DNA from 2 places in the Acidovorax sp. LjRoot66 genome. Region 2 is predicted to be linked to the other one. Evidence: riboswitches for the same ligand, from Rfam matches in the RefSeq annotation. Region 2 holds a riboswitch; the other holds the start of a gene.
The links. A riboswitch is a leader RNA that binds a small molecule or an ion and turns the genes downstream of it on or off. The one in region 2 is predicted to bind glycine.

Region 1: linked by a shared signal. The riboswitch ahead of ACSQ3Y_RS31300 (D-amino acid dehydrogenase) and the one ahead of gcvT (glycine cleavage system aminomethyltransferase GcvT) in region 2 are both predicted to bind glycine.

What each region holds. Positions count from the first base shown of each region.
Region 1 covers NZ_CAXUQU020000001.1:6,665,731-6,681,466, forward strand. The annotation lists gene ACSQ3Y_RS31230 (saccharopine dehydrogenase family protein) at 1-640, shown strand, start outside; gene ACSQ3Y_RS31235 (Lrp/AsnC family transcriptional regulator) at 654-1,172, opposite strand; gene ACSQ3Y_RS31240 (1-aminocyclopropane-1-carboxylate deaminase) at 1,358-2,374, shown strand; gene ACSQ3Y_RS31245 (Bug family tripartite tricarboxylate transporter substrate binding protein) at 2,638-3,636, shown strand; gene ACSQ3Y_RS31250 (hypothetical protein) at 3,815-4,339, opposite strand; gene ACSQ3Y_RS31255 (MFS transporter) at 4,340-6,310, opposite strand; gene ACSQ3Y_RS31260 (hypothetical protein) at 6,355-7,230, opposite strand; gene ACSQ3Y_RS31265 (helix-turn-helix domain-containing protein) at 7,350-8,081, shown strand; gene ACSQ3Y_RS31270 (TetR family transcriptional regulator) at 8,237-9,082, shown strand; gene ACSQ3Y_RS31275 (DUF2867 domain-containing protein) at 9,079-9,639, shown strand; gene ACSQ3Y_RS31280 (ABC1 kinase family protein) at 9,636-10,967, shown strand; gene ACSQ3Y_RS31285 (DUF6463 family protein) at 11,003-11,383, shown strand; partial or broken gene ACSQ3Y_RS31290 (YXWGXW repeat-containing protein) at 11,531-11,970, shown strand; gene ACSQ3Y_RS31295 (YXWGXW repeat-containing protein) at 12,106-12,549, shown strand; glycine riboswitch at 12,731-12,839, shown strand; gene ACSQ3Y_RS31300 (D-amino acid dehydrogenase) at 12,934-14,256, shown strand; gene ACSQ3Y_RS31305 (c-type cytochrome) at 14,260-14,580, opposite strand; gene ACSQ3Y_RS31310 (sulfite oxidase) at 14,594-15,736, opposite strand, start outside.
Region 2 covers NZ_CAXUQU020000001.1:4,954,076-4,969,811, reverse strand. The annotation lists gene ACSQ3Y_RS23325 (helix-turn-helix domain-containing protein) at 1-98, opposite strand, end outside; gene gcvP (aminomethyl-transferring glycine dehydrogenase) at 308-3,196, opposite strand; gene gcvH (glycine cleavage system protein GcvH) at 3,227-3,601, opposite strand; gene gcvT (glycine cleavage system aminomethyltransferase GcvT) at 3,688-4,830, opposite strand; glycine riboswitch at 4,881-5,007, opposite strand; glycine riboswitch at 5,021-5,112, opposite strand; gene ACSQ3Y_RS23305 (TRAP transporter large permease) at 5,119-6,396, opposite strand; gene ACSQ3Y_RS23300 (TRAP transporter small permease) at 6,393-6,887, opposite strand; gene ACSQ3Y_RS23295 (TRAP transporter substrate-binding protein) at 6,996-7,967, opposite strand; gene ACSQ3Y_RS23290 (Lrp/AsnC family transcriptional regulator) at 8,400-8,858, shown strand; gene ACSQ3Y_RS23285 (LysR family transcriptional regulator) at 8,947-9,855, shown strand; gene ACSQ3Y_RS23280 (putative hydro-lyase) at 10,320-11,144, shown strand; gene ACSQ3Y_RS23275 (TRAP transporter substrate-binding protein) at 11,163-12,128, shown strand; gene ACSQ3Y_RS23270 (TRAP transporter small permease) at 12,251-12,760, shown strand; gene ACSQ3Y_RS23265 (TRAP transporter large permease) at 12,779-14,077, shown strand; gene ACSQ3Y_RS23260 (TRAP transporter substrate-binding protein) at 14,129-15,094, shown strand; gene ACSQ3Y_RS23255 (hypothetical protein) at 15,126-15,674, shown strand; gene ACSQ3Y_RS23250 (hydantoinase B/oxoprolinase family protein) at 15,713-15,736, shown strand, end outside.

The sequences.
Region 1 (15,736 bases), 1.7 Mb from region 2:
CTCGGGCGGCACGGCAGCGAGCCTGAAGGCCACCATGGCCGCCTCGGCCGCCGACCCCAAGGTGCTGGATCTGCTCAAGAACCCGTTCTCGCTCACGCCGGGCTTCGAGGGACCGCGCCAGCCCACGGGCCACAAGCCCATGTTGGACGAAGCCCTGGGCATGTGGGTGGCCCCGTTCGTGATGGCCGCCATCAACACGCGCAATGTGCACCGCTCCAACTTCCTGCTGCAGCATGCCTGGGGCACGGATTTCGTCTACGACGAGATGCTGGTCACCGGCCCCGGAGAGAAGGGCGAGGCCTTGGCCAATGCCGTGGCGGGCGACAAGTCCATGGGTTCGGACAAGGGGCCCAAGCCGGGCGAAGGCCCATCGCGCGAGGAGCGCGAGGCGGGCTTCTACGACGTGCTGTTCCTCGGCGATGACGGCCAGGGCAACACCCTGCGCGTGGGCGTCAAGGGCGACCGCGACCCGGGCTATGGCTCCACCTCGAAGATGATCGCCGAGGCCGCGGTCTGCCTGCTTCAGGAAGCCACCGGCACTCCCGGCGGCATCTGGACCACTGCACCCGCTATGGGCGAGCCGCTGGTGGCGCGCCTGCAGGCAAATGCCGGGCTGACGTTCGCCGTCGAGACGGTTTGATCCCCGCTGCTGGTCACAAGGCCAGCGGCAGCTCCGTGGTGGACAGCACGTTGCGCAGCACCATGAAGGAGCGCACCTGCCGCACGCCCGGCAGGTAGATCAGTTGCTCGGCGTGCAGGCGGTTGAAGCTGTCGCTGTCGCGCGTGCGCACCAGCATGAAATAGTCGAACTCGCCCGTGACCACATGGCACTCCATGCAGCCCGAGATCTTCACGGCGGCCTTCTCGAAGGCCGCGAACGACTCGGGCGTGGAGCGGTCGAGCACCACGCCGATCATCACCAGCATGCCGGCCCCCACGGCCTTGGGGTTGAGCAGCGCCACCACCCCATCGATGAGCCCCAGGCGCCTGAGCCGCTCCACCCGGCGCAGGCAGGCGGGCGGGCTCAGGTGCACCTTCTCGGCCAGGGCCACATTGGACAGGGAGGCATCGCGCTGCAGCAGGCGCAGGATGGCCTTGTCGGTGCGGTCGAGCTCGTCCGTCATTCCAGCGCTGGCCGGCACGCTCTTGTCACGAACTTTTGTTGCGCACATGGTTGGTTTTGTGGAATCAATGAAAATCAATTTTCATTTTCACATACCAAAACTCTGAAATCCACTCCATTTTCACAACCACGTTAAACGCAGCTTTTCCTACGATGGAGGCACTGCAGGCAAGGCGCCACCGAAGCGCCCCTGCGAGTGATTCCTCACCCCTTCCATCGCACACGAGAGCCGCCATGAACCTGCAGAAATTCGCCCGCCACCCGCTGACCTTCGGGCCCTCGCCCATCACGCCGCTGCCGCGCCTGTCGGCCCACCTGGGTGGCAAGGTGCACCTGTATGCCAAGCGCGAGGACTGCAACAGCGGCCTGGCCTTTGGCGGCAACAAGACGCGCAAGCTCGAATACCTCATCCCCGAGGCGATTGCCGGCGGCTACGACACGCTGGTCTCCATCGGCGGCATCCAGTCCAACCAGACGCGCCAGGTGGCGGCCGTGGCGGCCCACCTGGGCATGAAGTGCGTGCTGGTGCAGGAGAACTGGGTCAACTACTCCGACGCGGTGTACGACCGCGTGGGCAACATCGAGATGTCGCGCATCATGGGTGCCGACGTGCGCCTGGACGCCGCAGGCTTCGACATCGGCATCCGCCCCAGCTGGGAGCAGGCCATGGACGACGTGAAGAAGGCCGGCGGCAAGCCCTTCCCCATCCCCGCCGGCTGCTCCGAGCACCCGTACGGCGGCCTGGGCTTCGTGGGCTTTGCCGAGGAAGTGCGCCAACAGGAGAAGGAACTGGGCTTTGCGTTCGACTACATCGTCGTGTGCTCGGTCACGGGCAGCACACAGGCCGGCATGGTGGTGGGCTTCGCGGCCGATGGCCGGGCGCGCAAGGTGATCGGCATCGACGCCTCGGCCAAGCCCGAGAAGACGCATGCCCAGGTGCTGCGCATCGCACAGAACACCGCCAAGCTCGTCGAGTTGGGCCAGGAGATCACCGCAGAGGACGTGGTGCTGGACACGCGCTACGGCGGCCCTGAGTACGGCCTGCCCAGCGAGGGCACGCTCGAAGCCATCCGCCTGTGCGCGCGCCAGGAAGGCATGCTCACCGACCCGGTGTACGAAGGCAAGTCCATGCACGGCATGATCGACATGGTGCGCAAGGGCGAATTCCCCGAAGGCTCCCGTGTCCTGTACGCGCACCTGGGAGGGGTGCCGGCGTTGAACGCCTACAGCTTTCTTTTTCGCAACGGCTGATGCACCGCGCGATGAAACGGAGCAGCAGCGCCTGGGCCGACTGGCGGGCCTGTCGCTCATCTGAACCCCTCTGACTCCCACCATCGACCCGGGCATGCCCACGGGTCGCCGCCATGATCCCGTGCATCCACGGCCATGGCGGCTGCGCAAACATCTGTAGCTGCGACAGGCATGGCCGGTGCGAGACGAAGGCTGGTGCGCCCTGCCGCCTGTTCGCAGCCAACAACGGCCGGCCGACCAGCCCTCACCCGAAGGATCGCCAAATGAAGTGCTTGCATCTGAACCGACGCACAAGCGTCGCCGTGTTCGTGGTAGCCATTGCAGTGACAGGGCTGGGTGGAGGGGCCAAGGCACATGCCGATGGCTACCCCGTCAAACCGGTCCAGCTGGTTGTGCCCTTCCCGCCTGGCGGGGCCGTCGATATCGTGGGCCGCCTGATCAGCAAGAAGCTGGGCGAGCGCCTGGGCCAGCCGATCGTGGTCGAGAACAAGGCCGGGGCAGGCACCATCGTGGGCGCATCCTTCGTGGCCAATGCTCCTGCCGATGGCTACACGCTGCTGATCAGCTCCGGCTCCACCTTCACCGTCAACCCCGCGCTCAACAACAAGCTGCCTTACGATCCACTCAAGAGCTTCGAGCCGGTCGGCATGGTGGCGCGCGTGCCGCTGATCCTGCTGGCCCATCGCGATGTGCCTGTGGACAACCTCAAGCAGCTGATCACGGCAGCGCACCAGGCTCCCGACAAGTTCTCCTACGGCTCGTTCGGCAGCGGCACCACCGGCCATTTCGCCGCCGAGCTGATGTGGTCTGCCACAGGCATCAAGCTGCTGCACGTGCCCTACCGGGGAAGCGCGCCGGCCATGAGCGACCTGATGGGCGGGCAGATCCCGTTCACCATCGACACGGTGGCCGCGGCGCTGCCGCAGCTCAAGTCGGGCAAGATCAAGGCCATCGTCGTCACGGGCGCCGCGCGCGCCACGCGGTTGCCCGATGTACCGACGGTGGCGGAAAGCGGCTTTGCAGGTTTTGCTGCCGACTCGTGGCTGGCCGTTGTCGCGCCCCGCGGCCTGCCCGCCCAAGCAAAGGCCAGGTTGGAAAAGGCGCTGTCCGAAACCATGGCGGATGCCGAGATACGCGGCAAGCTCATCGCCAGTGGCCTGGAGCAGGCCTACGCCCCCGGCAACACCGTGCTCGCGCAGATCGAGGACGAACTACCGCGCATGCGGGCGATTGCCCAGCGCGCGAACATCCGCGCGGAGTGAACGCGGCCACGCAGCACCTGGGCAGCGTGCTCGAAAGCTGCTTTGCAGGTGGCGGGGTCTGCCTTGCAGGGCGTGATCGGGATGGCCTGGTCCAGGCTGAACAGCCAGCCACGAAGCGCAGCAGGCACTCGGGCACCAATGGGTATGAGCCCCCTGACCGAATCGGCAAGGCCCGGGTTCAGGAGCGCAGCCAGGCCATGAGGTGCGGATAGAGAGCGGCCCCTGCCGATGCCTGCGCGGGCGTGGCCGCCAGGCCCGCCGACACCAGCCCAGCGGCGCCCAAGTAGACGCCCAGCTCGAAGGTGGTGCGCAGGCCCTGGGACCGGCCATGGTAGCCACCGTCATGGAACAGCACCTCGGACGGCAACTGAAGGTGCCGCAGGGCCGCCCAGGCCCATGCCGTGGCCTCGATCTCGCCGCCATGCGGCACCGGGGGCAGTTCGGCGAGCGCGTCGTCCATGTGGGCACGCAAGGCTGCCGGCACCACGGCCAGGTGCCCGGCTTCGTGCAGCAGGTCACCCGGCCAGCGCAGCTGGTCCAGGTCCACCTGCAGGCCACCCTGCACGATGCGCAGGCCCGGCAGGAAGCTGTCAGCTGGCACCTCTGCCTCGGTCACCTCCAGGCCAATCCCGCGCAGAAAGGCCACGATCCGGCGCGCCAGCGCCACGCGCTCTGGCGCTTGCAGGGGGTCGGCGCCCAGCACTCAGGTGCCCAGCAGATCGGCCACACGCGAGCGCAGCAACGCGGGCTGCACGTCCGACGACGCCACGGCGTGCCCCACGTTCAGGCCCACGCGGCTGTAGAAGCCGCGGCGGAAGGGGCGCACCATGGCCCCGCCCTGCTCGATGCGGCTGAAGTACGAGCCCCACAGGTTGGTCAGCGCCATGGGGATCACGGGGGCGTTGATGCCTTCTTCGCGCGCCCGCTCGATGATCTTCATGATGCCGCCCTTGAACTCCTGGAGTTGCCCGTCCTTGGTGATGCCGCCTTCGGGGAAGATGGCCAGCAGGTCGCCTTCGCGCAGCACCTGGGCCGCGCGCTCGAAGGCCGCGTCGTAGATGGCGGGGTCTTCCTTGTAGGGCGCGATCGGGATGGCCTTGGCCAGGCGGAACAGCCAGCCGAGCACCGGCACGCGGAAGATGCGGTGGTCCATCACGAAGTAGATGGGCCGGGGGCTGGCGGCCATGAGCAGCACCGCGTCGATGAAGCTCACGTGGTTGCAGGCCAGGATGGCAGCGCCCGTGGTGGGCAGGTTCTCATCGCCCTGCACCTTGAAGCGGTAGACGAAGCGCGAGGACACCCAGGCCACGAAGCGCAGCAGGTACTCGGGCACCAGCATGAAGATGTAGAACGCCACCACCGCATTCGCCAGGCCGGTGAACAGAAAGATCTGCGGCACGGTGAAACCGGCACCCAGAAGCGCGCCGGCGATCAGCGAGCTGGCGATCATGAACAGCGCATTCAGGATGTTGTTGGCGGCGATGATGCGCGCGCGGTGCGTGGGCTGGCTGCGCATCTGGATCAGTGCGTACATGGGCACGCTGTACAGGCCGGCGAACAGGCTCAGCAGCGCCAGGTCGAGCATCACGCGCCAGTGCTGGCTTTGCGCGAGGAAGGCCCCGAGACCCATGATCTCCGACGGCGGCAGGCTGCGCGCGGCAAAGTACAAATCGATGGAGAACACGCTCATGCCGATGGCGCCCAGGGGCACCAGGCCGATCTCCACATGGCGGCGCGAGAGCACCTCGCACAGCAGCGAGCCGATGCCGATGCCCACCGAGAACACCACCAGCAGCAGCGAGGCCACCTGTTCGTTGCCGTGCAGCACCTCCTTGGCCAGGCTCGGGAACTGCGACAGGAACACCGCGCCGAAAAACCACATCCAGCTGATGCCCAGCAGCGAGCGGAAGACCACCATGTTGCCATGCGCGAGCTTGAGGTTGCGCCAGGTTTCGGTGACGGGGTTCCAGTTGATGACCAGGCCCGGATCGGTGGCCGGGGCCGAGGGAATGGCCTGCGCCACCACCCGTCCGACCAGTGCCAGCGCCACGCAGGCGATGGCCACCGTGGTGTGGCCGATGCCCGGCAGCGCCACCAGCAGGCCGCCGGCCACGTTGCCCAGCAGGATGGCGACGAAGGTGCCCATCTCCACCATGCCGTTGCCGCCGGTGAGCTCGCGCTCGGTCAGCACCTGGGGCAGGTAGGCGAACTTCACCGGGCCGAACAGCGTGGAGTGCATCCCCATGAGGAAGGTGCACAGGAGCAGGATGGGCACGTTGCCCATCACGAAGCCCACGGCCGCCACCAGCATGATGGCGATCTCCAGGTTCTTCACGAAGCGGATCATGCGCGTCTTGTCGTACTTGTCCGTGAGCTGGCCCGAGGTGGCCGAGAACAGCAAGAATGGCAGGATGAACAGCGCCCCGATCACCAGCCCCGCCATGGCCGGCGGCAGCCAGTCCACGCTCAGCTGGTAGGTCACCATCACCGTGAAGGCGAACTTGAACAGGTTGTCGTTGGCCGCGCCCGAGAACTGCGTCCAGAAAAAGGGCGCAAACCGGCGCTGGCGCAGCAGGGCGAACTGGTTGGGGTCCTCATGGCCGCCGTGGCTACCCTGAACGCCGGGGCTGCCGTGCAGGGGGCTCGCGCCCGCAGAAGGGGTCTCGGTGCTCATGCGTCTCTCCTCGTTGGCATCTTGGTGTGTAAGAACGACATCTCTCAGGCGCCCTGGCGGCGTGCATTGCGCGCCGTGGTCGACCGGCTTTGCGTCCGGTGCTGGCCGCCATTCTGCCCGGTTGCGACGACAGTGCGACGGGCATTCGTGCGTTGCAGCAACGCTGCCAGCGCAGACAGCACGGGCAAGGCAGCGCCGGCCGCGATCAGGTGCTTGAGGCTGTGGCCCGACACCCACTGCCCCGTGGCCTCCAGGATCGCATGGTCGGCGGCCTCGAACAGCTTGGCCACGCCGTAGAAGGCGATCACTGCGCCCAGGTGCACCGCCAGGGAACCCGCGCGACGGGGCAGCACGGCCAGCGCCAGCACCACCAGCATGCCCCCCAGCTGCACCACCGCCCAGGGCAGCACGTTGCCGGACAGCGCCCACCACAGCACGGCAGAGGTGCCGCCCAGCAGCACGGCCCCCGCCGTGGCGATGCCGGCGCGCCCGCTGACGCGGCCCGCGGCCGCCAGCCCCAGCAGGCCTGCGAACGGCAGCACCATGCCCAGCCGGTCCCAGAACAGGCCGAAGTCGCTGGGACGCCAGTGGTAGAAGGACGAACCCACCGAAGTGCACACCAGCCCGGCCAGGAACAGGGCAACGAGGGCGCGGGATACCCCGTCCATCGCGGCATGCGGCAAGCGCACCAGCCAGGCCAGGCCCAGAATGCCCGCGATGGCAAACGGAAGGTTGCTCAGCACGTCGAGCGCACAAGGAATGCCCAGCAGCGTGCGCTGGTCGGCAAACCCGTGCTGGTGGGCACTGTCCAGCATCGCCGGCCCGAACAGGGCCAGACCCAGCAAGGCACAGGCGCCAACCAGAAGGCAGGCCTCTGGACGGGACAGGCCCGTGGTGGAAGGAGCGGAGGGCAGTGGCATGGTGCGGCGTCTCGGGAGTGGTTGATGCAGCGCAGTGTGGGCAGGCTCCAGGCCGAACGAGTACCGAAATCAGTGCAAAGGGCTACCGGAAACACCGCAGGTACCGATAATCGATACCCATGAGCACCACCGCCGACCTCGTCACCGCCCTCAAGAAGGAACTCAAGACCGCGCAGATGACCTACGCCGACCTGGCGCAGCAGCTGGGCATGGCAGAGTCCAGCGTCAAGCGCATGCTGGCCAAGGGGGACATGCCGCTGTCGCGCATCGACGCCATCTGCCGCGCGCTGGCGCTCGACTTTGCCGACCTGGCGCGCCGCGTGGCCGACAGCCAGCCCCTGCTCAAGGAGCTGACGCAAGAGCAGGAAAAAGCCGTGGTAGCCGACAAGCGGCTGCTCTTGATGGCCATCTGCGTGCTCAGCCAGTGGACGCTGGAGCAGGTGACAACGACCTACCGCCTCTCGGAGGCCGAAGGCATCAAGTACCTGGCCCAGCTCGACCGCATCGGCATCATCGAGCTGCGGCCGCTCAACCGCTACCGGCTCAAGCTGGCCAAAACCTTCCGCTGGCGGCCCCATGGCCCGGTGATGAACTACTTTCGCGAGCATGCGCTGCTCGACTACTTTGCCGGCGGCTTCGATGGCGCGGGCGAGGGCGTGCTGTTGGTACACGGCACCATCAGCCGCAGCCTGGCCCCGGCCTTCATGGAGCGCATGCAGCGCGTGGCCCAGGACTTTGCGCAGCAGCACCTGGCCGACCAGAAGCTGCCGGCCCGCGAGCTGGAGGGCTATACCTTGCTGCTGGCCCTGCGAAGCTGGGAGTTCGAGGCGTTCACAGGCATGCGGCGCTGAGCAGCACCGCTGCTTTCCGACAGCAAAACACCTCGCCAACCTGCCTGGACATGCCGGCAGATGGGCTTCATGTTGCCTGCGCGCTCCGAACCCGCTTGACGGTTTAAACAGAATTAACTATTCTTTAAATACCGAATTCATGGGATTTAAAGAAAATGAAAACCACTCGCCAACAGCAGGACGCTACGCGCCGCCAGATCGTGGCCAGCGCGGTCGATCTGATGACGCGCCAGGGCTTCGACGGCACGACGATGAAGGACATCGCGCGCGCGGCCGGCATTGGCGATGCGACGATCTACAAGTATTTCCCGACCAAGGACCGCATCGTGCTGGGCTATCTGGACGAAGCGGTGCGCAGCGCCCTGGCCGATACGCTGGCCACACCGGGCCTGGCGGACTACGGCCTGCAGGAAAAGCTGCAGCGCCTGACCGACGCCGTGCTCGAGCGCCTGCTGCCCGACCGCGAGTTCGTGGCCGGGGTGCGCATCCTGGCCAGGCGCTCGCCGCTGTCCATGCTGGCCGAGCCGCTGGCGGCACGCCAGGCGCTGCGCGAGGCGGTGACGGGCTTCATCGAAACGGCCGAATCCCAGGGCGAGATCGAGCCCTGCGATTTCAAGGGGGTGGCCAGCGGCCTGTACGGCGACTACCTGGCGGGCGTGGTGGCCTACTGGCTGGCCGACGAATCGGACGAGTTCGCGGACACCACGCAACTGGTGGACCTGTCGCTGGGCGTGCTGGTGCTGGCGCTGCGCGCGGGCCTGGTGAACCGCGTGCTGCAGCTGGGCGGCTTCATGCTGCGCAGCCAGATGGCGCGCTTCATGCAGCACGGCAGCGGCCTGGTGGGCGTGCTGCGCATGGCCAAAAGCGCGTTGGGGGACACGATGGTGCCCGCGATGGATACGCCGCCGCGCACACCGCGCGCGCGCCCGTCGGCCCAGCCCCCCGTGGCCGATGCGCCCAAGCCCGCTCGCAAACCCCGTGCCCGCAAGGCCGCGCCATGAGCCCCGCCCGCACCGTCCGCGCCACCGCACTGCCCCAGGGCAGCGTGATCGCATCGCGACTGCCCGGCGCACAGTTCGCCGACTGCTTCGAAGCGGCCGACCCCACACCCGACAGCAGCGCGCTGCAGACCTGGCTCGACATGGTGAAACAAACGCCGGGCTGGACACGCGCGCTCATGGCCCTGCGCAACCGCCTGGTGCGCATGGTCGGCCTCAAGGCTGTGGGGCAACTGCATGACGGCACCCGCCAGACTGAGGCGGGCTACCGCGTGGGCGATCTGGTGGGTTTCTTCGAGATCCGCCACCTGGGCGAGCGCGAGGTGGTGATGGGCGTGGACGACCGCCACCTGAACGTGCAGGTGTCGCTGCACAAGCGCATGCAGGACGGGCAGGCCGTGCTGGCTCTTTCCTCCGTGGTGCACATCCACAACGCGCTGGGCCACACCTACATGGCCGTGATCGCGCCGTTCCACCGGCGCATCGTGCGGACCCTGCTGGCGCGGGTGGATGCTGGCGCACCGGCTGCTGCCAGCCCTCAAAACCCGCCCCGCGCATGACAGGCGCCAAGCCACCCCGCACCGGCACGCTCGCGCGCGGCACCATCACCGGCATCACGGCCGCGCGCCTGGGCCTGGCACAACTGGGCCTGCGCATGCGGCCCGCCCACGCCGACAAAGTGGCACAGGCCGATGCCCAGGCCCGCCACGAGGCGGCCATGGGCCGCATCCTGTTCCAGGCCATGGGGCAGTTGCGCGGCACAGCGCTCAAGGTCTCGCAGATCCTGAGCATGGACACCAGTTTTTTGCCCGAGGGCGTGCGGCGCGAACTGGCGCGCGCCTGCCACCAGGCCACGCCGCTCAACCGCGCGCTGGTGGGCCGGGTGTTCCGCCAGGCCTTCGGGCAGGAGCCCGAGGCCCTGTTCACCCGCTTCGAGCCCCAGGCCTTTGCCGCCGCCAGCCTGGGCCAGGTGCACCGCGCCGAGCTGGCCGGGCATGGCGCCGTGGCGGTCAAGGTGCAGTACCCGGGCATTGCCTCGACCATTGCCTCGGACATGCGCCTGCTGCGCACCACCCTGCGTGCCCTGGCGCACAGCGACCTGCCGCTGCCCGGCGATGTAGTGGTTGAACGGGTGATGCAGGAGATCGAGCGCACGCTGCTGCACGAGGTGGACTACCTGCACGAGGCCCGGCAGCTGCAGTGGTTTGCCGAACATGCGGCGCTGCCGGGCATCGTGGTGCCGCAGCCCATCGCCTCGCACACACGCGCGCAGGTGCTCACCCAGCAGTACCTGCCAGGCGTGCACCTGGGTGAATGGCTGCGCAGCGAGCCCACGCAGGCCGCACGCAACCAGGCCGGCCAACTGCTCTGGGACTGGTTCATGCACTGCACCTTTGGCCTTGGGCACATGCATGCGGACCTGCACCCGGGTAACTTTCTGTTCCTGCCCGATGGGCAACTCGGCGTGCTCGATTTCGGCTGCACGCGCGAGCTGTCGCCGGCCTTTCGCACCGGTGTGCTGCAGGCCTGGCGCGCGCTGCTGCAACCCGCGTCGCCGGCCCACGCCCAAGGCGTGCTGCAAGCCTACATAGCGCTGGGGCTGGTGGATGCGGCGATGGATGTCACCACCTTCACCGACGAGCTGATGCCCGCCCTCTCGATCATGCAGGCCTGGCAGACCGAGCCCTTCACAGAGCCGGTCTTCGACTTCGCAGGCAAGAGCCGGCCGCCCGCCCCCGTGGCAGCGCAGCAAAAAGTCCTGGCCAGGCACCTGGCCGGCATACCGCCAGAACTGCCGGCTTTCGAGCGCGCTTGGCTCGGGCTCATGCACCTGCTGACCGAAATCCGGGCGCAGGTACGCACGCAGGCCGACCGCTGGATCGGCTGACCACCCTCCGTCCCCCGTATGACAAGGAGCATTCCATGCACAGCCTTCCCTGGTCCCTTTCCACCCTTGCTGCCCGCCCCTGGAAGGGCCGCTGGCTGCTGGCCGTGGCCGTGCTGCACACGCTGGCGGCGGCCGTCCTGTTTGTCCCGCAGTGGCAGATCCTGTGGCAGCGAGGCGTGTTCAACGCCGTGGCAGACGACATGCACCTGGGTGCCGCCGTCTGGTTCCTGCTGTTCGGCGCTGTGCTGGCCTTGCTGGCGTGGGAAGTGACGGCCCTGGAGCGCAGCCAGCCGGCCGTCGCGCTGCGGCCCATGGGCTGGTGCCTGCTGGCGCTGGTACTGGCAGGCGTGGTGCTGATGCCGGTGTCAGGCTTCTGGCTGGTGCTGCCGCCGGCGCTGGCCCTGCTGGTCCGCTGACGTGACATAAATCACGCTTTGGGTGCGCAAGCCGCGCTGCAGCAACACACACTTACAACTCTTCGCATGAGCACTACACCGGCTTGACGCAAAGCGCCCACGATCAAGGCTCCGGTTCCGCAAGGAATCATTTCCAAGGAGACCTTCATGGCCCGCATCGCCCTCGCCGTCGCTTCCCTGGCCTTGCTGTCGCTGGGTGCCATTGCCCCGGCGCTGGCATCCCCCAGCGCCACCGTCGTCATCCAGACCGGCACCCCTTACTACCAACACCCCGTGCAGCGCCCCGCCCTGGCGCCGCTGCAGGTCACCCCGGTGCAATACCACGCGCCCCCCCACCCCGCTACGAAGCGCCACCCCATGCACGCCGTGGCATGGCCTGGGTGCCCGGCCATTGGGAATGGCGCAGCGGTCGCCACGTGTGGATCCAGGGCTACTGGGTCAAGGCCCGCCCCGGCTACAGCTACCGTGAACCGCGCTGGGAAGAGCGCGACGGCCGCCACCACATGCGCCCCGGCGGCTGGGACCGCGATGGCGATGGCGTGCCCAACCGCCACGACCGCCGCCCGGACAACCCCTACCGCAACTGACGGGGACCTGCCGGCTACCCTGGTGGCGCCGGCCCCGCTCGCCTACAGGCACCAAGGCGCAGCGCCTACAGACGTGGCACTGCTGCCTGCCCACCATACAAAGGCGACACAACAACATTGAAAAAGGAGTCATCCATGGCTTACAAAACCACTTACGCAGCCCTTATTGCAACCACCCTGGCCCTGGCAAGCCTCTCGTCCGTAGCCACGGCCCAGCCGGTGCACCAAGGTACCGTGGTGATCCAGTCGGGCCCCCAGGGGTACCAGGTGATCCCCGCCCCTCCACCACCCCGCCGTGAAGCGGTGCCACGCCCACGCCGTGGCCAGGTCTGGGAAGAAGGCCATTGGGACTGGCGTGGCGGCCGCCACGTCTGGGTCGCCGGCCACTGGGTCAAGGCACGCCCGGGCTACGCCTACCGCCAGCCCACCTGGCAGGAACGCGATGGCCGCTGGGAAATGCGCCGTGGCGGCTGGGACCGTGATGGTGACGGCGTTGCCAACCGCAACGACCGGGACCGCGATGGCGATGGCGTGTCGAACCGCCGCGACAGCAACCCTGACAATCCGCGCCGCAACTGACACCTGACCGGGCCACTGCCCGGTCTTGTATCAGCAACGAACGCCGCACATTAGCTGCGGCGTTCGCTTTTGTGCGCTGGCCTCGCCCTAGAATGGCCCCCGCAGGAGAGCAAGCGGCACCGCCCGCTTCACCGAAGGCGCAAACTCCCATGCACGCTCAGGTTCCGTACTGCACCATTCATCAAGGCCGTCTGGAGAGCCGCTACGCCATGTAGCGCACCGAAGGAGCAAGCCGCAGCCCATGAGGGGCGGCGGTGAATCTCTCAGGTACCAAGGACAGGGGGAGCGGCAGCCGGGCCATGACGTGCCCGCTGCGCGTTGTTGAGACCTACACCCGCAGCGACACCGACAGGCCCGGCGATTGCCCTTCCAGAGGCTTTCAAAATGCGTGTGATCGTTCTTGGCGCCGGCCTGCTCGGCGTGACTTCGGCCTATTTCCTGCAGCAACTTGGCCACGAGGTGACCGTCATCGACCGCCAGGGCGCGCCCGGCGCGGAAACCAGCTTTGCCAACGGCGGCCAGATATCGGTGAGCCATGCCGAGCCCTGGGCCAACCCGAGCGCGCCGCTCAAGGTGCTGCAATGGCTGGGCAAGGAAGATGCCCCCCTGCTGTTCCGCATCCGTGCCGACATGCGCCAGTGGCTCTGGGGCCTGTCCTTCCTGCGCAACTGCACGCCGGCGCGCACGCGCCACAACATCGAGCAGATCGTGCGCCTCGGCACCTACAGCCGCGACACCTTGCAGCAGCTGCGCGCCGCCACCGGCATTGCCTACGACCAGCGCACGCAGGGCATCCTGCATTTCTATACCGATCAGAAGGAGTTCGACGGCGCCCTGGCCCCGGCCGAGCAGATGCGCCAGCTCGGCTGCGAGCGCCAGGTCATCAGCGCCGACGAGGCCGTGCGCATCGAGCCGGCCCTGGCCCACATCCGCCCGCAACTGGCCGGTGCCACCTACACCGCCGAGGACGAATCCGGTGACGCCAACACCTTCACCCGCGAGCTGGCGCGCCTGTGCGAGGCTGCGGGCGTGCAGTTCCGCCTGGGCCACCACATCACCGCGCTGCGCGAGGCGGGCGGACGCATCGACCATGTGGAGTTGACCACCGCCGAAGGCCGCTTCGAGCGCGTGCACGGCGATGCCTTCGTGCTCGCCATGGGCTCGTTCAGCCCGCTGCTGGCACAGCCCCTGGGCATCCGCCTGCCGATCTACCCGGCCAAGGGCTACTCGGTGACCATGCCGGTCAAGGATGCATCGATGGCGCACCAGGTGAGTCTCACCGACGATGAGTACAAGCTCGTGTTCTCGCGCTACACCAGCGAGCGCGGCGGCGACCGCCTGCGCATTGCCGGCACGGCCGAACTCAACGGCTACAACCGCGACCTCAACCAGGTGCGCTGCGACGCCATCGTGCGCCGCGTGGAGCAGTTGTTTCCCGGCGCGGGCGATGCCAGCCGGGCCCAGTTCTGGACCGGCCTGCGCCCCGCCACGCCGAGCAACGTGCCGCTGATCGGCAAGACGAAACTCGGCAACCTGTTCCTCAACACCGGCCACGGCACCCTGGGCTGGACGCATGCCTGCGGCTCGGGCAAGTCGCTGGCGCGCATCGTGAGCGGCCTGGCGCCCGAGCTGGACTTTGCCTTCACGGGCATGCCCCACAGCGCGGCACCCAGCCGGCTGCCCACGGCAGCGGCCCACAAGGCCTGACGCTCAGGGAGCAGCGCCGCTGGCCTGCGCCACGAAGTGCGCCAAGGCCCGCATGTCCTTTTCGCTGAGCTTGTCGGCATAGGAGGGCATGACGCCAATGCCCGCACGCAGTGCGCGCAGCACGCGCTCGGCATTGGGCTTGAGCTCGTCCAGGATGGGACCCACCTGCCCCTCGGCCCCGGCCGCCTGCAGCGTGTGGCACACGGCACAGGAGGGCTGGATCTTGCCGAACAGCTCCTTGCCCCGCGCCAGTTCGCCGGCATCTGCGGCCCAGGCGCCGCTGCCGATCAGCGCCAGCAGCCAGGCCGCGGCTGCGGTGCGCAAGATGCGCACCGCTTCAAGCGACCACCACGGTCACACCGTGGTCGCGCCAGCTCGTGTTGTTGTAGCCGCCCAGGTTTTCCTCGCGCTGCTCGGGCTGCACGTTGCCTGCCGTGTCGGTGGCGCGGCTGAGCAGTTCATGTGACCCTGCGGCCAGGCGTGCGGGCAGCACGAACTGGCGCCACGCAAAGCGGCCCAGGTCAGGCCCGATGAGCTGGGCCACCTGCCAGGTCTTGCCCCCGTCCACCGACACCTCCACGCCCTTCACGCCGCGCGTGCCGCCAAACGCCACGCCATGCACCTGCACCATGCCGGCCTTGAGCGTGCCCTGTTCGGGCAGGGGGCCGTTGATCCAGGACTTGGTCGTCATCTCCCACACCGAGGGCTGCTCGGGGCCCGCCTTGGTGCCGGGTGGCGACATGCGGTAGCCGTGCGACATGATGCGTGCCTGCGACTGCTCGGCACCGAAGGCCACGCGCTTGACGTACTTGATGTTGTTCACCCCCTGGTAGCCCGGCACGACCAGGCGCAGCGGCCCCCCATGGGCCAGCGGCATGGGCTCGCCGTTCATCTCCCAGGCCAGGATGGCATTCTCCAGCGCCTGGATGGGCACCGAGCGCTCGACCACCACCGAGAGCGGGTCCACGCCCTCGGGCAATTTCTCGCCGCCCGTGCCCGTGAGGTAGGCAGCACCGCCCGCCAGCCCACCCAGGGCGGCCACCACGTTGCGCAGCGGCACCCCGCTCCAGACCACGCAGCCTGCCGCGCCCACCGTCCACGGCGTGCCGCTGGGCTTGCTGGGGAAGAAGCCGCGCCCGTTGCCCGAGCATTGCAGCACTGTGGTCACGGTCTCGATGCCCAGGGTTCTGAGCTCAGCCACGGTCAGTGCGCGTGGCGCCTTCACCCCCTCGATGGACACAGTCCATGCATCGCGCTCGGCCACGATGGCGGCATCAGGCGCAGGCAGGTTGTTGCGGATGTACAGTTGGCTCGACGGCGTGACCACCCCCGTGCCGAAAGCGCCCCGGCGCGTTTCCAGGGTGCTGCTGCTGTGCACGATCAGGCTGCCAGGGTTCTTCCACCCAACGTAGGGGGGCAGCGGCTTGGCCGCCGCCGCAGGCGCAGCCTGGGCATGCGCGCCGCGGGTCCATGCAGCCAG
Region 2 (15,736 bases):
TATGCAGTCGTAGGACTGATGCAAAAGCGCCGGCACAGATCGCGCAGGTTGGCGCCTTCTTGCCGTGCCAGCTCAACAAATTCGTGTTTCAGAGTCATGGTGTTGCAAGCCTTCCATGGCATAGGGACCTCCGGCAAAGTTTGCCGAAAGTGTTCACCATGTCCCCGCACACCTGTTCACCATGTCTCCGGTCTATACAGCGAAGCAAAGAACAAGTACCTCGGCCGCCGGGCCGGGACCCGGCCTCCGCCGTTAGCAAAAGAACGGAAGCAACCATAGCCCCCGATGCACAAAGCGATTCAGCAGCTCAGGCGTAATCGCTGACCGGAATGCAACTGCACGCCAGATTGCGATCCCCCCACACATTGTCCACCCGCCCCACAGGCGACCAGTATTTCGCACTGCGCAGAGCAGCCACAGGATAGGCCGCCGTCTCACGCGAGTACGGACGTGTCCACTCGCCAATGAGCAGGCTCTCTGCCGTATGCGGTGCATTCTTCAGCGGGTTGTTGTCCTGCGGCCAGGCGCCGGCCTCGATCTGGCGGATCTCCTCGCGGATGGCGATCATCGCGTCGATGAAGCGGTCGATCTCGAACAGCGTCTCGCTCTCGGTGGGCTCGACCATCAGCGTGTTGGGCACGGGGAAGCTCAGCGTGGGCGCGTGAAAGCCGTAGTCGATCAGGCGCTTGGCGACATCCTCGGCCATCACGCCGCTGGTGTCCTTCAACTGGCGCAGGTCCAGGATGCACTCGTGCGCCACATGGCCATTGGCGCTCGCGTACAGCGTGGGGTAGTGGTCCTTCAGGCGCGCGCTGATGTAGTTGGCCGAGAGGATGGCGGTCTCGGTCGCGGCCTGCAGGCCTTCGGCGCCCATCATGCGGCAGTACATCCAGCTGATGGGCAGCACGGCCGCATTGCCCAGGGGCGCGGCCGAGACGGCGCCTACGCCGCCAGGCACACCGCCCGTGGCATGGCCGGGCAGGTAGGGCACGAGGTCGGCCACTACGCACACGGGGCCCACGCCGGGGCCGCCACCGCCGTGGGGGATGCAGAAGGTCTTGTGCAGGTTCAGGTGGCTCACGTCGCCGCCGAACTCGCCGGGGGCGGCCACGCCCACCAGGGCGTTCATGTTGGCACCGTCCACGTAGACCCGGCCGCCATGCTGGTGCACCAGGGCGCACAGCTCCTTGACCTGGGTCTCGAACACGCCGTGCGTGCTGGGGTAGGTGATCATCACGGCGGCCAGGTTGCCGCTGTGCTGCTCGCACTTGGCCTGCAGGTCCGCCATGTCCACGTTGCCGTTGGCGTCACAGGCGGTCACCACCACCTGCATGCCCACCATCTGCGCGCTGGCGGGGTTGGTGCCGTGCGCGCTGCTGGGGATCAGGCAGATGTTGCGGTGGCCATGGCCCTGGGCCTCATGGTAGGCCTTGATGGCCAGCAGGCCCGCGTACTCGCCCTGCGAGCCGGCATTGGGCTGCAGGCTGATGCCGGCGTAGCCCGTGGCCTGGCACAGCCAGGCGCGCAGTTGCTCGTCGAGCTCGCGGTAGCCTTCGAGCTGATTGGCGGGGGCGAAGGGGTGTACCTGGGCGAACTCGGGCCAGGTGATGGGGATCATCTCGCTCGTGGCATTGAGCTTCATGGTGCAACTGCCCAGCGGGATCATGCTGCGGTCCAGCGCCAGGTCCTTGTCCGACAGCTGGCGGATGTAGCGCAGCATGCCGGTCTCACTGTGGTGGGTGTTGAACACCGGGTGCGTGAGGTAGCTGCTGGTACGGCGCAGCTCGGCGGGGATCAGCGGCTCCACGCCCTTCTCGAACGCATCGAAGGTGGGCAGGGCCTGGCCGTCCTTGGCGAAGACCTTCCACAACAGGGCGATGTCGGCACGGGTGGTGGTCTCGTCGAGCGAGATGCACAGGTAGTGCTCGAAGTACACGCGCAGGTTGGCACCCAGTTGCACGGCGCGCGCTGCGATGGCGGCGGTGGCGCCATCGGTCTTGAGGCTCAGGGTGTCGAACGTGGCCTGCGGGCGCACGGGGGCGCCCAGTTGCTCCAGGCCCTTGGCCAGGATGGCGGTATAGCTGGCCACGCGCTGGGCAATGCGCTTCAAGCCCTCGGGGCCGTGGTACACGGCGTACATGCTGGCCACCACGGCCGGCAGCACCTGGGCGGTGCAGATGTTGGAGGTGGCCTTCTCGCGGCGGATGTGCTGCTCGCGCGTCTGCAGTGCCAGGCGGTAGGCGGGCTTGCCGTGCACGTCCACGCTCACGCCGACCAGGCGGCCGGGCAGGGAGCGCTTGAACTCGTCGCGGCAGGCCATGTAGGCGGCGTGCGGGCCGCCCGCGCCCATGGGCATGCCAAAGCGCTGCGTGGTACCCACGACGATGTCGGCGCCCCATTCGCCGGGCGGGGTGATGAGGGTCAGCGCCAGCAGGTCGGCTGCGGCGATGAATGCGGCCTGCTTGGCGTGGGCCTTCTCCACGTCGGCACGCAGGTCGTCGATGCGGCCGCTGGTGGCGGGGTACTGGGCCAGCACGGCGAAGTAGTCGCCGTCCAGAGCGGCGTGCCACTCGGGCGCGGAATTGGCCAGCACCACCTCGATGTTCAGCGGCCTGGCGCGGGTCTGGATGACCTCGATGGTCTGCGGGTGCGCGTCACCGGCCACGATGAAGCGGTTGCTCTTGCTCTTGACAGAGCGCTTGGCCAGCGTCATGGCCTCGGCCGCGGCCGTGGCCTCGTCGAGCATGGAGGCGTTGGCGATCGGCATGCCGGTCAGGTCGCAGACCATGGTCTGGAAGTTGACCAGCGCCTCCATGCGGCCCTGCGAGATCTCGGCCTGGTAGGGCGTGTAGGCCGTGTACCAGGCCGGGTTCTCGAGGACGTTGCGCAAGATCACGCCCGGCGTGTGCGTGCCGTAGTAGCCCTGCCCGATGAAGCTCCTCAGGACCTGGTTCTTGCCTGCCATGGCCTTGAGCTCTGCCAGGGCCGCCGCTTCCGTCACAGGCAGCGGCAGGTCCATGGCCGTGCTGCGCGCAATCGAGCGCGGCACGATGCTCTCGATGAGGGCGCGGCGCGAGGCCTCGCCGATCACCGACAGCATGTGCGCCTCGTCGGCCGCATCGATGCCGATATGGCGGGGCAGGAATTCGGTGGTGTTTTCGAGCGCGCCGAGCGGCAGGGCGGATTGCATCAACATGGGGCAGGTCTCAGGCAGGGGCGGTTGCAGTTATGCGTTTTTCGCGAACTCGGTGTAGTCGGTCTCGCTCAGGAGGGCGTCGAGCTGGCCGGCATCGCTGAGCTTGACCTTGAAGAACCAGCCGGCGTTCAGGGGATCGGAATTGGCCAGCGAGGGGTCGGCGCGCAGGGCTTCGTTGACCTCGACGATCTCGCCCGAGACGGGCATGTACACGTCAGCTGCGGCCTTGACAGACTCGACCACGCCGGCGACTTCGCCCTGGGCAAAGGTCTTGCCGACTTCGGGGAGGTCCACGAACACCACGTCACCCAGGGCGTCCTGGGCATGCACGGTGATGCCCACGACAGCGGCAGCCGCGTCGGCGGCGTTGATCCATTCGTGGTCTTTGGAGAATTTGACGGTCATGGGGAAGCTCCTGTGGCTCTTGAAAAATGAAGGAATCTGCAATGTAAGCGGCATCGGCCCACGCAGGGGCCGTGCCAGGGCGGGCTTCAGCCCCGGAAATAGTTGGCGGGCACGAAGGGCATGGCGCGCACTTCCATGGGAATGGCCTTGCCGCGCACGATGGCGTTCACCCGGGTGCCGATGGCGGCAAATGCGGGCGTGACGTAGCCCATGGCCACGGGCTCGTTCACCGTGGGCCCGAGCAGGCCGCTGGTGACCTCGCCGATGGCCTGGCCGTCGGTGCTCTGCAGGGGCGTGTGCTCGCGCACGGGCACACGCTCCAGCGCCACCAGGCCCACGCGCTTGCGCGCCAGGCTGGCGGGGTTGTCGATCTGCGCCAGCACCTTGTCGGCACCAGGAAAGCCACCCGCGCGCGCACCGCCGGTGCGGCGCACCTTCTGGATCGCCCAGTTGAGCGCCGCCTCGGGCGGGGTGGTGGTAGTGTCGATGTCGTTGCCGTACAGGCACAGGCCGGCTTCCAGGCGCAGCGAGTTGCGCGCGCCCAGGCCGATGGGCTTGACCTCGGGCTGCGCCAGCAGGGCGCGGGCCAGGGTGTCGGCCTGGGCGGCCGGCACCGATATCTCGAAGCCGTCTTCGCCCGTGTAGCCGCTGCGCGTCACGAAACAGTCGCAGCCGGCAATGGTGTAGCTGCCACCGGTCATGAACACCAGTTTTTCGATGCCCGGCGCCAGGCGGGCCAGGGCGGTCACGGCCTGCGGGCCCTGCAGCGCCAGCAGGGCGTGGTCGGGCATGGGTGCAACTTCGCAGCGCTGGCCGATGCGCGCCTGGATATGCGCGATGTCTTCCACCTTGCAGGCACCATTGACGATCACGAACAGCGTATCGTTGCCCTGGTTGAAGAACATCAGGTCGTCGATGATGGTGCCTTCATCCGTCAACAGCAGGCCGTAGCGCTGCTTGCCCACCGGCAGGTCGATCACGTCCACGGGCACCAGGGTCTCGAAGGCGGCTGCGGCATCCGGGCCGATGAGTTGGAGCTGGCCCATGTGCGAGACGTCGAACAGGCCGGCGGCCTGGCGTGTGTGCAGGTGCTCCGCCATTAGTCCGGCGGGGTACTGCACGGGCATGGAGTAGCCGGCAAACGGCACCATGCGGGCGCCCAGCTCCAGGTGCAGGGCGTTCAGGGGCGTGGTGAGCAGGGGGGCAGCGTTGGCGGCAGGGGCAGACATGGGGCGGACTCCGGGCAAATAGGGGCCGCGACCCTCAATGAGGTCGCGGGATTTGCCCTGCTGTCCGCTTTACCTGAGAGATTCACCGCACCGCCCTGGCTGGCGGCTGCGGCTTGCTCCTTCGGTGGATGGCCTGCGCGCTGTGCTGCGCGGCCACCTCTCTCCAGCAAGGGAACGCCTGCATCCCTGCAGGCGGTTGCCAGTCCTTTTGCCTGAGCGTTCGGGGTGTCCCTGCGCCTTCGGCGGCCTTCTCGAAGGAAGGCTCTCTCCTGACCGGGTGAATTCTAACTACTTTGAATACACCAGATCGCGCAGCGCGAGCGAAATGCCTGGGATATAGGTGATGAGCATCAGGCACACCAGGATCACGCCGACGAAGGGCAGCAGGTGCTTGATGATCCGGTCCAGCGAGATGCGCGCTACCGTGCAGGCCGCAAACAGGTTCACGCCAAAGGGCGGGGTGATCATGCCCAGCGCCAGGTTCACCACCATGATGAGACCGAAGTGCACGGGATCCACGCCGAAGTGCATGGCCACTGGCGCGAGGATGGGGGCCAGCACGATGATGGCGGCGCTGGTTTCGATGAACATGCCGATCACGAACAGGGCCGCGTTCACGCCCAGCAGGAAGAGGGTGGGCGATTGCAGCACCGACTCCAGCCAGCGGCCGATTGCATCGGGCACGCCCGCGCGGGTGATCAGGAAGGCGAACAGCCCCGCGTTGGCGATGATGAACATGATCACCGCCGAGGAGATGACCGATTTGCGCAGGATGGCGAACAAGTTCTGGATCTTGATTTCGCGGTAGATCACGACGCCCACGACGAGGGCGTAGAACACTGCCACGGCCGATGCCTCGGTGGGGGTGAACACGCCGCCATAGATGCCGCCCAGGATGATCACCGGCATCAGCAGCGCCCAGCCGGCCTGCAGCGTGGCCTTGCCGAAGGGCATGCGGCCTTCGCCATCGGTCTTGCCCCAGCCCTTCCACTTGCAGTACGCCCAGACGAAGAGCATCAGCGCACAGCTGATCAGCAGCCCGGGGCCAAAGCCGGCGATGAACAGCTCGCCAATCGACACCTCGGCGCTCACGCCGTAGAGGATCATCGGGATGGAGGGCGGAATGATCACGCCCAGTTCGGCGCTGGTGGCCTGCAGCGCTGCGGCATAGCTCGTGGGGTAGCCGTGCTTGATGAGGGCCGGGATCAGGATGGCGCCGATGGCGAAGGTGGTGGCCACCGAGGACCCCGACACCGCCGCGAAGATCATGCAGGTCAGCACGCAGGTCATGGGCAGGCCGCCCTGCACGCCGCCCACGATGCTCTTGGCAAACTCGACCAGGCGGCGCGAGATCCCGCCGGTTTCCATCAGGTTGCCCGCCAGGATGAAGAAGGGGATGGCCGCCAGCGGAAACTTGTTGATCGAGGCGAACATCTCCTTGACGGAAATGAGCATGTTGGCATTGGAGGCCTGGATGCCGAGGATGGACGCCAGGCCGATGGAAACCGCTACCGAGATGGTGAGTGCAAAGCACAGCACCATCGTTGAAATCATGACCAGGCTCATTGGGCCGTCTCCAGTTCCATGCGCAGGGGATCGATCAGGTTGCCGATGATGCCGACCACGCAGAACAGGCCGCCGACAGGCATGGCCAGGTAGGCCCAGAACATCGACACCGACTCCAGCCCGGCCATGCTCTGCACGCCTCCGCGCACCGAATAGTCCCAACCCCACCAGATGATCACGCCGATCAGCGCCAACGCGGCGAGCGACACCACCCAGTCGAGCATGCGCCGCATTTTGGGCGGGCTCCAGCGGTACAGCACGTCCACACTCACCATCGCCCCCTGGCGAAAGGCGGCAGGGATGGCCAGAAACACCATCCAGATCAGGCTGAAGCGGATCAGTACCTCGGTCCATTCGGCAGGCTGCTCCAGCACGAACCGGGTCACGATCTGGAACATGCCGAGCGACGAGGCCACGGCCAGCATGGCGCAGGCGGCCAGCATCGCGATGGAGGTCGTCCAGCGCTCAAAAGTCAGAAAAGCATTTTTCATGGGGCAGGGCCAACCACAGGAAATAGTGGGTCGGTAAAAGGCAAGAACCAAACGCCCGGTAGCAAGGGTGCTACGGGCGTTTGGTTCCGGGGTGCGCAGCGCGCAGGATTACTTCACGTCGCGGATCTTGTCGAGCGTGGCCTTGCCAAACTGCTTTTCGAACTCGGCATTCACCGGGGCCAGTGCGGCGACGAACTTGGCCTTGTCCACATTGTCGATCACCGTCATGCCCTTGGCACGCAGGTCGGCCACACCCTTGGCATCGTCTTCATCGACGCGGGCGCGGTTGGCCTTGGTGCCTTCCTTGGCGGCGTCGAGGAAGGCCTGCTTGTCGGCAGCGCTGAGCTTGTCGAACGAGGCCTTGTTCATCACGAAGATGCAGGGCGAGTAGACGTGGCCCGTCAGCGTCAGGTGCTTTTGCACCTGGTCGAACTTGGCCGAGATGATGACCGGCAGCGGGTTCTCCTGGCCATCCACGGTGCCCTGTTGCAGGGCCGTGAAGACTTCCGGGAAGGCCATGGGCGTGGTGATGATGCCAAAGCCCTTGTAGGCGGCGATGTGCACGGGGTTCTCCATGGTGCGCATCTTCAGGCCCTTGAGGTCGCCGGGCTCCTTCACATCGCGCTTGCTGTTGGTCATGTGGCGAAAGCCGTTCTCTGCCCAGGCCAGGGCCTTGAAGCCCTTGCTGTCGAACTTGGTCAGCATCTCCTGGCCGATGGGACCATCGAGCACGGCGCGGGCATGGGACTTGTCGCGGAACAGGAAGGGCACGTCCAGGATCTTGGTTTCGGGCACGAAATTCGGAATGGGGCCGGTGGAGCTGAAGGCCAGCTCCTGCGTGCCCAATTGCACCGCCTCGATCGACTCGCGCTCGCCGCCCAGTGCACCGTTGTAGAAGGTCTGCACCTTGTAGCGGCCGCCCGTGCGCTTTTCGACTTCCTTGGCAAACGTGTCGATGGCCACGCCCTGGTGGGAGTTCTGCGCCGTCGAAATGCTGATGCGCATGGTGGTCTGCGCAGCAGCGGTGGCCACAAAGCCGAGCGCGAGGCTCAGGCCGACGACGAGTCTGGTCAATTGCATGGTGTCTCCTGTTGATTTTTGGGCTGGCTGCCGGGGTGCCATGTCCCCTCGCAAGCAATGGAGCGTTCGCTCCACGCCAGTGCCAAATTATGGCGTTGCAGCATGGCTGGGGGCATCGGGGTTTGTGCTGGTAAGTGTGCGTACGAACAGACAATGCCCGTGTCTGGTCGCCAGGGCGACAGGGAGTGACAAAGGGTGCGCAAAAGGGGCGGGGTGCAGGGGGTGCGGGGCTGGTTGCGCCCCTACTTGTCAAGTGCCCCGGTCTGGCGGTAACCAGTCCGGGGCCCTGTCAGTTTGTGCGCTCCGGTAAGAGCGCCTTGATGTCCAAAGTATGCGCTGCGAGGCGCAGCAGTTCTTTCTGAATTTTGCAGTGAATTGATGGATTGAAGAAAAATTTTCTGCAAATGGCGAATTGCATGAATAATTGCAGCCATGGATCGCCTCGACAGAAAAATTCTCGCTGTGCTGCAGGGTGATGCGCGCGCCAGCCTGCAGGAAATCGGCCAGGCGGTGGGCCTGAGCCCCTCGCCGTGCTGGGGCCGCATCAAGAAGATGGAGGAGGCTGGGGTCATCCAGGGCTACACCGTGCGGCTCAATCCGCAGGCTCTGGGCCTTTCCGACACGGTGCTGGTGCAGGTCACGCTCGACAGCCATTCGGACAACACGCTCGAGAAGTTCGGCGAGACGCTGGCCAGCATTCCCGAGGTGATCGAGGCGCACCTGGTCTCGGGCGACTACGACTACCTGCTGCGCGTGGTGGTCAAGGACACGCGCGACTACGAGCGCCTGCTGCGCGAGAAGCTCTACAAGATCAAGGGCATACGCCACAGCCGTTCGAGCTTCGTGCTGCGCACGCTCAAGAAGGCCGACCTGCCGTTGTTCGCTGAATAGGGCCGGCCGCAGCGCCACTGGCACGTTCGGTGCTCCGCAGCTCGCTGGCAGGCGCACAATCCTGGCGCTGCCGCCCCACGGAAAAACCATGAACCTGCGTTTCGTCGAAGCCTTCTACTGGGTAGCCTCCCTGCGCAGCGTGACGCGCGCGGCCGAAAAGCTGTTCCTCACCCAGTCGGCCATGTCCAGCCGCGTGGCCGCGTTGGAGGAGGAGCTCGGCGTGCTGCTGCTCGACCGCAGCGACAAGCGCTTCAAGCTCACGGTGGCGGGCACGCGCTTTCTCACCTACGCCAAGCGCATGCTCGAACTGCAGCGCCAGCTCAAGGCCGAGATGGGGTCGGGTGGGCCCATGGAGGTCTCGATCCGCCTGGGTGCCATCGAATCGGTACTGCACTCCTGGCTGATCCCGTGGATCGAGCAACTGCGCAAGGACAACCCGCTGTTGGAGCTTGAACTCACGGTGGAGACGACCCCCGTGCTGCTCGACCAGATCCGCCGCGGCGCGCTGGACACCGTGTTCGCCGCGCTGCCCGCGTCGGCCGAGGGCATACGCACCCAGGCGCTCACGCCGATGGAGATGGTCTTCGTGGGCAACAGCACCCTGCACCGCAAGCGGCGCTATGCGCTCGCGGATTTCGCCGAGACGGACATCCTGACCTTTCAGCGCGGCTCGCAGCCGCACGTGACCCTGCTGGATGTGCTGCGCCAGGCGCAGGTGGAGCCACGCTGCGTGCACACCATCTCCTCCATCTCGGCCATGGTGCAACTGGTGCAGGGCGGCTTTGGCGTGGCCACGCTGCCGCGCCAGGCCGTGCAGCGGCTGCTGGCCTTTCCCGACCTGCGCCCGCTGGCCTGCGAGGCCGAGCTGCGGCCGCTGCCCATCCACCTGAGCTACCGCGAAGACCCTTCCTCGCCCGCTGTGGACGGTGTCGTGCGCTCGGCGCTGGCCTTCGTCGAGCTGCAGGCCGAGCGCACCAAGGGCCGCGCCAAAAGCTGAAATCTGGCTGACGGAGTGTGCCGGGCGCTGCGCCTTTGCAGGCCTGTATGGCTGCTGCGTGGCAGTTGGCCACCCATTTGCAGGCGTCAGACAGGCCCCCGGCAGCCGCTGCGGTCCGGGCATGCCTGTTGTTGGTGCAGCCCGGCCACCGCATGCAAGCCTGCGGACCTGCGCCATGGAGGTGCGAAAGCGCATCCGCGCGCCCGTCGCTGTTCCCCTCCATCCCCGCTGTGGAGCGCTGTCTGCACGTGGCGTTTTCTCGTGCCGACGTGGCCGAATGGCTGGTCTTCTCAATCCCTAGGGTTTCCACTTAGCACCAAGTTGGGTGAAGTGTGCTCCAGCGTAGTGCATCGAAAAAATCGATGAACTGAGAGAAATTTTTTGAATTTGCCAGTGGCAGTGGACCGCCAACACAATCCATCCATCGTCATGCATCTGACATTTCGCAACGCAAGGAAGCCACGGTGGACTCCACACACAACAACACTCCCGAGGTCTTTGGTTCAGCAGGCAGCAGTAACGCCGCGCATGTACGCAGCGTGATTCGCCAGGGCCTGTGGACCTCGCACACCAGCGGCCTGGCCGATGGCCATGTGCAGGGCAATCTGGTCATCCTGCCCGAGGTGCAGGCGGGCGACTTCCTGCGCTTTTGCCAGCGCAACCCCAAGCCCTGCCCGGTGCTGGCAGTGAGCGAGCCCGGCCAGTTCACGCTGCCCTCCCTGGGCGAGGGCATCGACATCCGCAGCGACGTGCCGCTGTACCGCGTGTGGCGCCATGGTGAGTTGGCCGATGAGGTGACGGACATTGCTGCGTTCTGGCGCCCCGACCTCGTGACCTTCATCCTGGGCTGCTCGTTCTCGTTTGAATCCGCACTGATCGAGGCCGGCATCCGGCTGCGGCACATCGACGAGGGCAAGAACGTCGCCATGTTCCGCACCAATGTGCAGACCGAAACGGCCGGCCCCTTTGGCGGGCCTATGGTGGTGACCATGCGCCCCATGCCCGCGGCCGACGTGATCCGCGCCGTGCAGGTGACCTCGCGTTTCCCCAATGTGCACGGTGCACCGGTGCACATCGGCGATCCCTCCCTGATCGGCATTGCCGACCTGGACAAGCCCGACTACGGCGACGCCGTGGCGCTGATGCCCGGCGAGATCCCCGTCTTCTGGGCCTGCGGTGTCACGCCCCAGTCCGCCATCCTGCACGCCCAGCCGGCGTTCTGCATCACGCATGCCCCGGGCTGCATGCTGATTTCCGACCTCTTGAACCACCAACTCGCCAGCTTTTAACCTCAAGGAGCCTCCACCATGAAACGCATCGCCATCGCCCTCGCCGCCATCACCGTCTGTGCTGCAGGTGCCCATGCGCAAGTCAAATGGGACCTGCCAACCGGCTACAGCGCCAACACCTTCCAGACGGTCAACGTCCAGCAGTTTGCCAAGGAGGTGGATGAGCTGACCGCTGGCAAGCTGAAGATCACGCTGCACCCCGGCGGATCGCTCTACAAGGCCAACGAACTCAAGCGCGCCGTGCAAACCGGGCAGGTGCCTTCAGCGGAGTTCATCCTTTCGGGTGCGGCCAACGAAAACCCCTTGTACGGGGTCGACTCTATCCCCTTCCTGACCAAGTCGTACGCCGAGTCCCTGAAGCTGTACCAGGTGGCCAAGCCCGCGCAGGAAAAGCTGCTGGCTTCGCAGGGCATGAAGCTGCTGTTCAGTGTGCCATGGCCTGGGCAGTCGCTGTACTCCACCAAGCCGGTGCAGAGCCCTGCCGATCTGGCCGGTACGAAGATGCGTTCCTTCAGCCCGGCAACGACGCGCATCGCGCAATTGCTCAAGGCCCAGCCGGTCACCATCCAGCTCACGGAACTCGGCCAGGCGCTGGCCACCAACACGGTGAACAACTTCCTCACCTCCACGGCCAGCGGTGTCGAGAGCAAGCTGTATGAGCAGGTCAAGTACTTCTACCCCGTGGCCGCATGGCAGCCGCGCAATGCCACGGTGGTCAACCAGAAGGCCTTTGACAGCCTGGACAAGGCCACCCAGGACGCCGTGCTCAAGGCCGCTGCTGCGGCAGAAAAGCGCGGCTGGGAAGCCAGCGAGCGCCTGGATAAGGAGTTCCTCAAGGAACTGGGCGCCAAGGGCATGACGATTGCCGAGCCATCGGATGCCCTCAAGAAGGAGTTCGCCTCGATCGGGAACACGATGACGGAAGAATGGATCAAGTCCGCCGGGCCTGAAGGCAAGGCCATCATCGACGCCTACCGCAAGTAAGGCGCGCTCGCGCAACTGCCCGCGAGGCCACTCGCGGGCGGTTACCAGGGTGCCGACCCCTGCGGCCCGGCCACCACCCTGCCATCCCCTTCTTTTTTGTCAGCGACCTCCGGGAGATCGCCATGGACCAGTTCGTCCGAAATTTCTACCGCTTGCTTACCGGCCTTTCCTGCGTATCGATGGTGGCTGCGTTCCTCATCGTGATGCTGGGCGTTCTGTCACGCCAGGTGTCGTTCATCGAGATCCAGGGCCTGGACGCCTATGCGGGCTACGCGATTGCCGCAGCCTTGTTCTTTGCACTGCCCGGCACCTTGCAAAACGGCGACCACATCCGTGTCACCTTGCTGCTCGACCGCCTGCCAGCGCGCTGGCGTTCGGCCTTTGAATGGTTCTGCCTGATTGCCGCGCTCGTGCTGACGGTCTATGTGGCCTGGTATGCAGCCCGTTCTGTCTGGATTTCCTACGCTACGCACGATATTTCCCCCGCAGCTGACGCCTCGCCGCTGTGGATTCCCCAGATCAGCATGGCCGTGGGCAGCATCGGCTTTGCCGTCGCATTCGCCCATGCCCTCATCCTTAGGGCCCGCGGCGAGAACCTCATCGCAGTGAGCGAGACCGCTCGGTCCGAATAACCATCAAAGTAGAAAATCATGGATGTCATCATTGCATTCGGACTGATCGTGGTGCTGTTCGCAGTGCTTGGATCAGGTCTGTGGATCGGGCTGTCACTGCTGGCGGTGGCGCTGCTGGGCATGGAGTTCTTCACGAGCCGCCCCGTGGGCGACAGCATGATGCTGACCATCTGGGGCTCGACCTCCAGCTGGACGCTGACCGCGTTGCCGCTCTTTCTGTGGATGGGCGAGATCCTGTTTCGCAGCAAGCTGTCCAGCGACATGTTCAAGGGCCTGGCTCCCTGGCTGGAGCGACTGCCGGGCCGCCTGTTGCACGTGAACGTGGTGGGCTGCACCATCTTCGCCGCCATCTCCGGGTCGTCCGCAGCCACTTGCGCCACCATCGGCAAGATGACGCTGCCCGAGCTCAAGAAGCGGGGCTACCCCGACGACATCTCGGTGGGCACCCTGGCCGGTGCGGGTACGCTGGGGCTGCTGATTCCTCCTTCGATCATCATGATCGTGTATGGAGTCGCTGCCAACGTGTCCATCTCCAAGCTGTTCCTGGCCGGCGTGATTCCGGGGCTGATGCTGGCGGCGCTGTTCATGGGCTACATCATCGTCTGGGGCCTGCTCAACAAGGACAAGGTTCCCGCGCCCGACGTGAAGATGAGTTTCCCGCAGATGGTGTACGCCTCGCGCCACCTGATTCCGGTGGTCTCCCTGATCGCCCTGGTGCTGGGTGCAATCTACAGCGGCATCGCCACCGCCACTGAGGCTGCGGCATTGGGAGTGGGCGGAGCACTGCTCCTGGCCCGGATCGAGGGTTCGCTGAACTGGACGCTGTTCAAGGAAGGTCTGGTGGCCGCCTGCCGCGTGTACTGCATGATCGGCCTGATCCTCGCCGGCGCCGCGTTCCTCACGCTGGCGATGGGCTTCATCGGCCTGCCTCGGCACCTGGCGGAGTTCATCGGGTCGCTGCACCTGGCTCCGTTCTCGCTGATGCTGCTGCTCATCGTGTTCTTCATCGCACTGGGCTGCTTCCTGGATGGCATCTCGATGGTGGTGCTGACCATCGCCGTGCTGCTGCCCACGGTGGAGGCTGCGGGCTTCGATCTGATCTGGTTCGGCATCTTCATCGTGCTGGTGGTGGAGATGGCGCAGATCACGCCGCCAGTGGGCTTCAACCTGTTCGTCATACAGGGGCTCACACGGCGGGAAATCATGTGGATCGCCCGCACGGCCTTGCCGCTGTTCATGCTGATGATCGCGGCGGTCATTGCCACGTATTTCGTGCCTGACATCGTCCTTTGGCTGCCCAACCGAATGCAGGGTTGAAGCGCACGAGCCTGCAACGCCTGTCGTCCATTTCCCTTGCTGGAGCAGATCATGATCAGAGCTTTCTTGCTGGCTGCGTTCACCGTGGCCCCGATGGTGCACGCCCAGACGCAGTGGAAACTGGCCACCGGCTACCGCGCCGAGTCGTTCCACACACGCAACGTGGTGCAGTTTGCGCAGGACGTGGAGCGTGCCTCCTCGGGCGCCCTGCGCATCGAGGTGCATGCCAACAACGCCCTGTTCAAGCTCGGCGACATTCCCCAGGCGGTGCAGGAGGGCAAGGCCCAGGCGGGCGAGACCATCATGACCAGCATGGTGAAGGGCATGCCGATCGCCGGTGCCGACGCGATCCCGTTCGTGGTGCGCAGCTACGCGGACGCACGGCGAATGTGGGACCTGCAGCGCCCCCTGATCGAAGGGCACTTCGCACGCAAGGGGCTCAAGGCCCTGTATGCAGTGCCCTGGCCGCCGCAGGGGCTGTTCTCGATCGCACCCGTGCGCTCGTCGGCCGATTTCAAGGGCACGCGCATGCGCACCTACAACCCGGCCACCGTGCGCATTGCCGAGATGCTGGGCGCCGCCACGGTGGACGTGCCCATGGTCGAGGTCAACAAGGCCCTGTCTGCGGGCCAGCTCGACTCCATGATCACCTCGGCCCTCACGGGGGTCGAGAACCAGGTCTGGGGCCAGATCCGGTACTACTACGGCATCAACGCCTGGTTCCCGAAGAACATCGTGTTCGTGAACCTGCAGGCTTTCGAGGCGCTGCCGCCGGCGGTGCGCCAGGCAGTGACGAAGGCCGCAGGCGACGCCGAGGCGCGCGGCTGGGCCATGAGCCAGGCCGTGGCCGACGAGTCGGTGGGCGAGCTGCAGCGCAAGGGCATCAAGGTGGACCGCGCCTCCGCCGAGCTGGACACCGAGCTCAAGCGCCTGGGTGAGCGCTTCTCGCGCGAGTGGGTGCGCTCCGTAGGGGGCGAGGCCAACCAGATCTTCATCCCTTACTACACACAGCGCTGAGCTTTCCCAACCCCATTCCAGGAGAAGCACCATGCACACCCCCACCGACACCATCGAGATGTACCTGCGCGCCAAGGACGGTAACCGCCCGCACCTGATCGCCCAGGCCTTTGCCGGCGGCGCGCTGCTGCAGATGGAGATGCGCCAAGGCGGCATGGTCTTCCCGCCCTCGGCCCAGGGGCGCGAGGCGATTGCCGAGACCCTGGTGCGCAACTTCGCACGCAGCTACGAAAACGTCTACACCTTCTGCCTGGCCGATCCACCTCCGCCGGACTGTGCCGACTTCCATTGCGACTGGCTCGTGCTCATGACCGAGAAGGACAGCCGCGCCGTGCGCGTGGGCTGCGGCCAGTACCACTGGCGCTTTGCGCCCGGCAACCGGCTGGCGCAGGAGCTGCGCATCGTGATCGAAGCCATGCACACCCTTCCTCCCGCCGACATCCTGCCCGTGATGGCCTGGGCCACGGCGCTCGGCGGGCCCTGGTGCCCCCTGGACCAGGCCTTGGCAACCGTACCCCCCATTCCGGCCCTGCGCCAGGTGATGCAGCGCCTGGCCCCTGCCAGCGCAGCGTTGGCCTGACGCGGATTTCACCCCATTTCTATCCCATCGAAACCACCATGACCTCAATGACACCCCAAGTA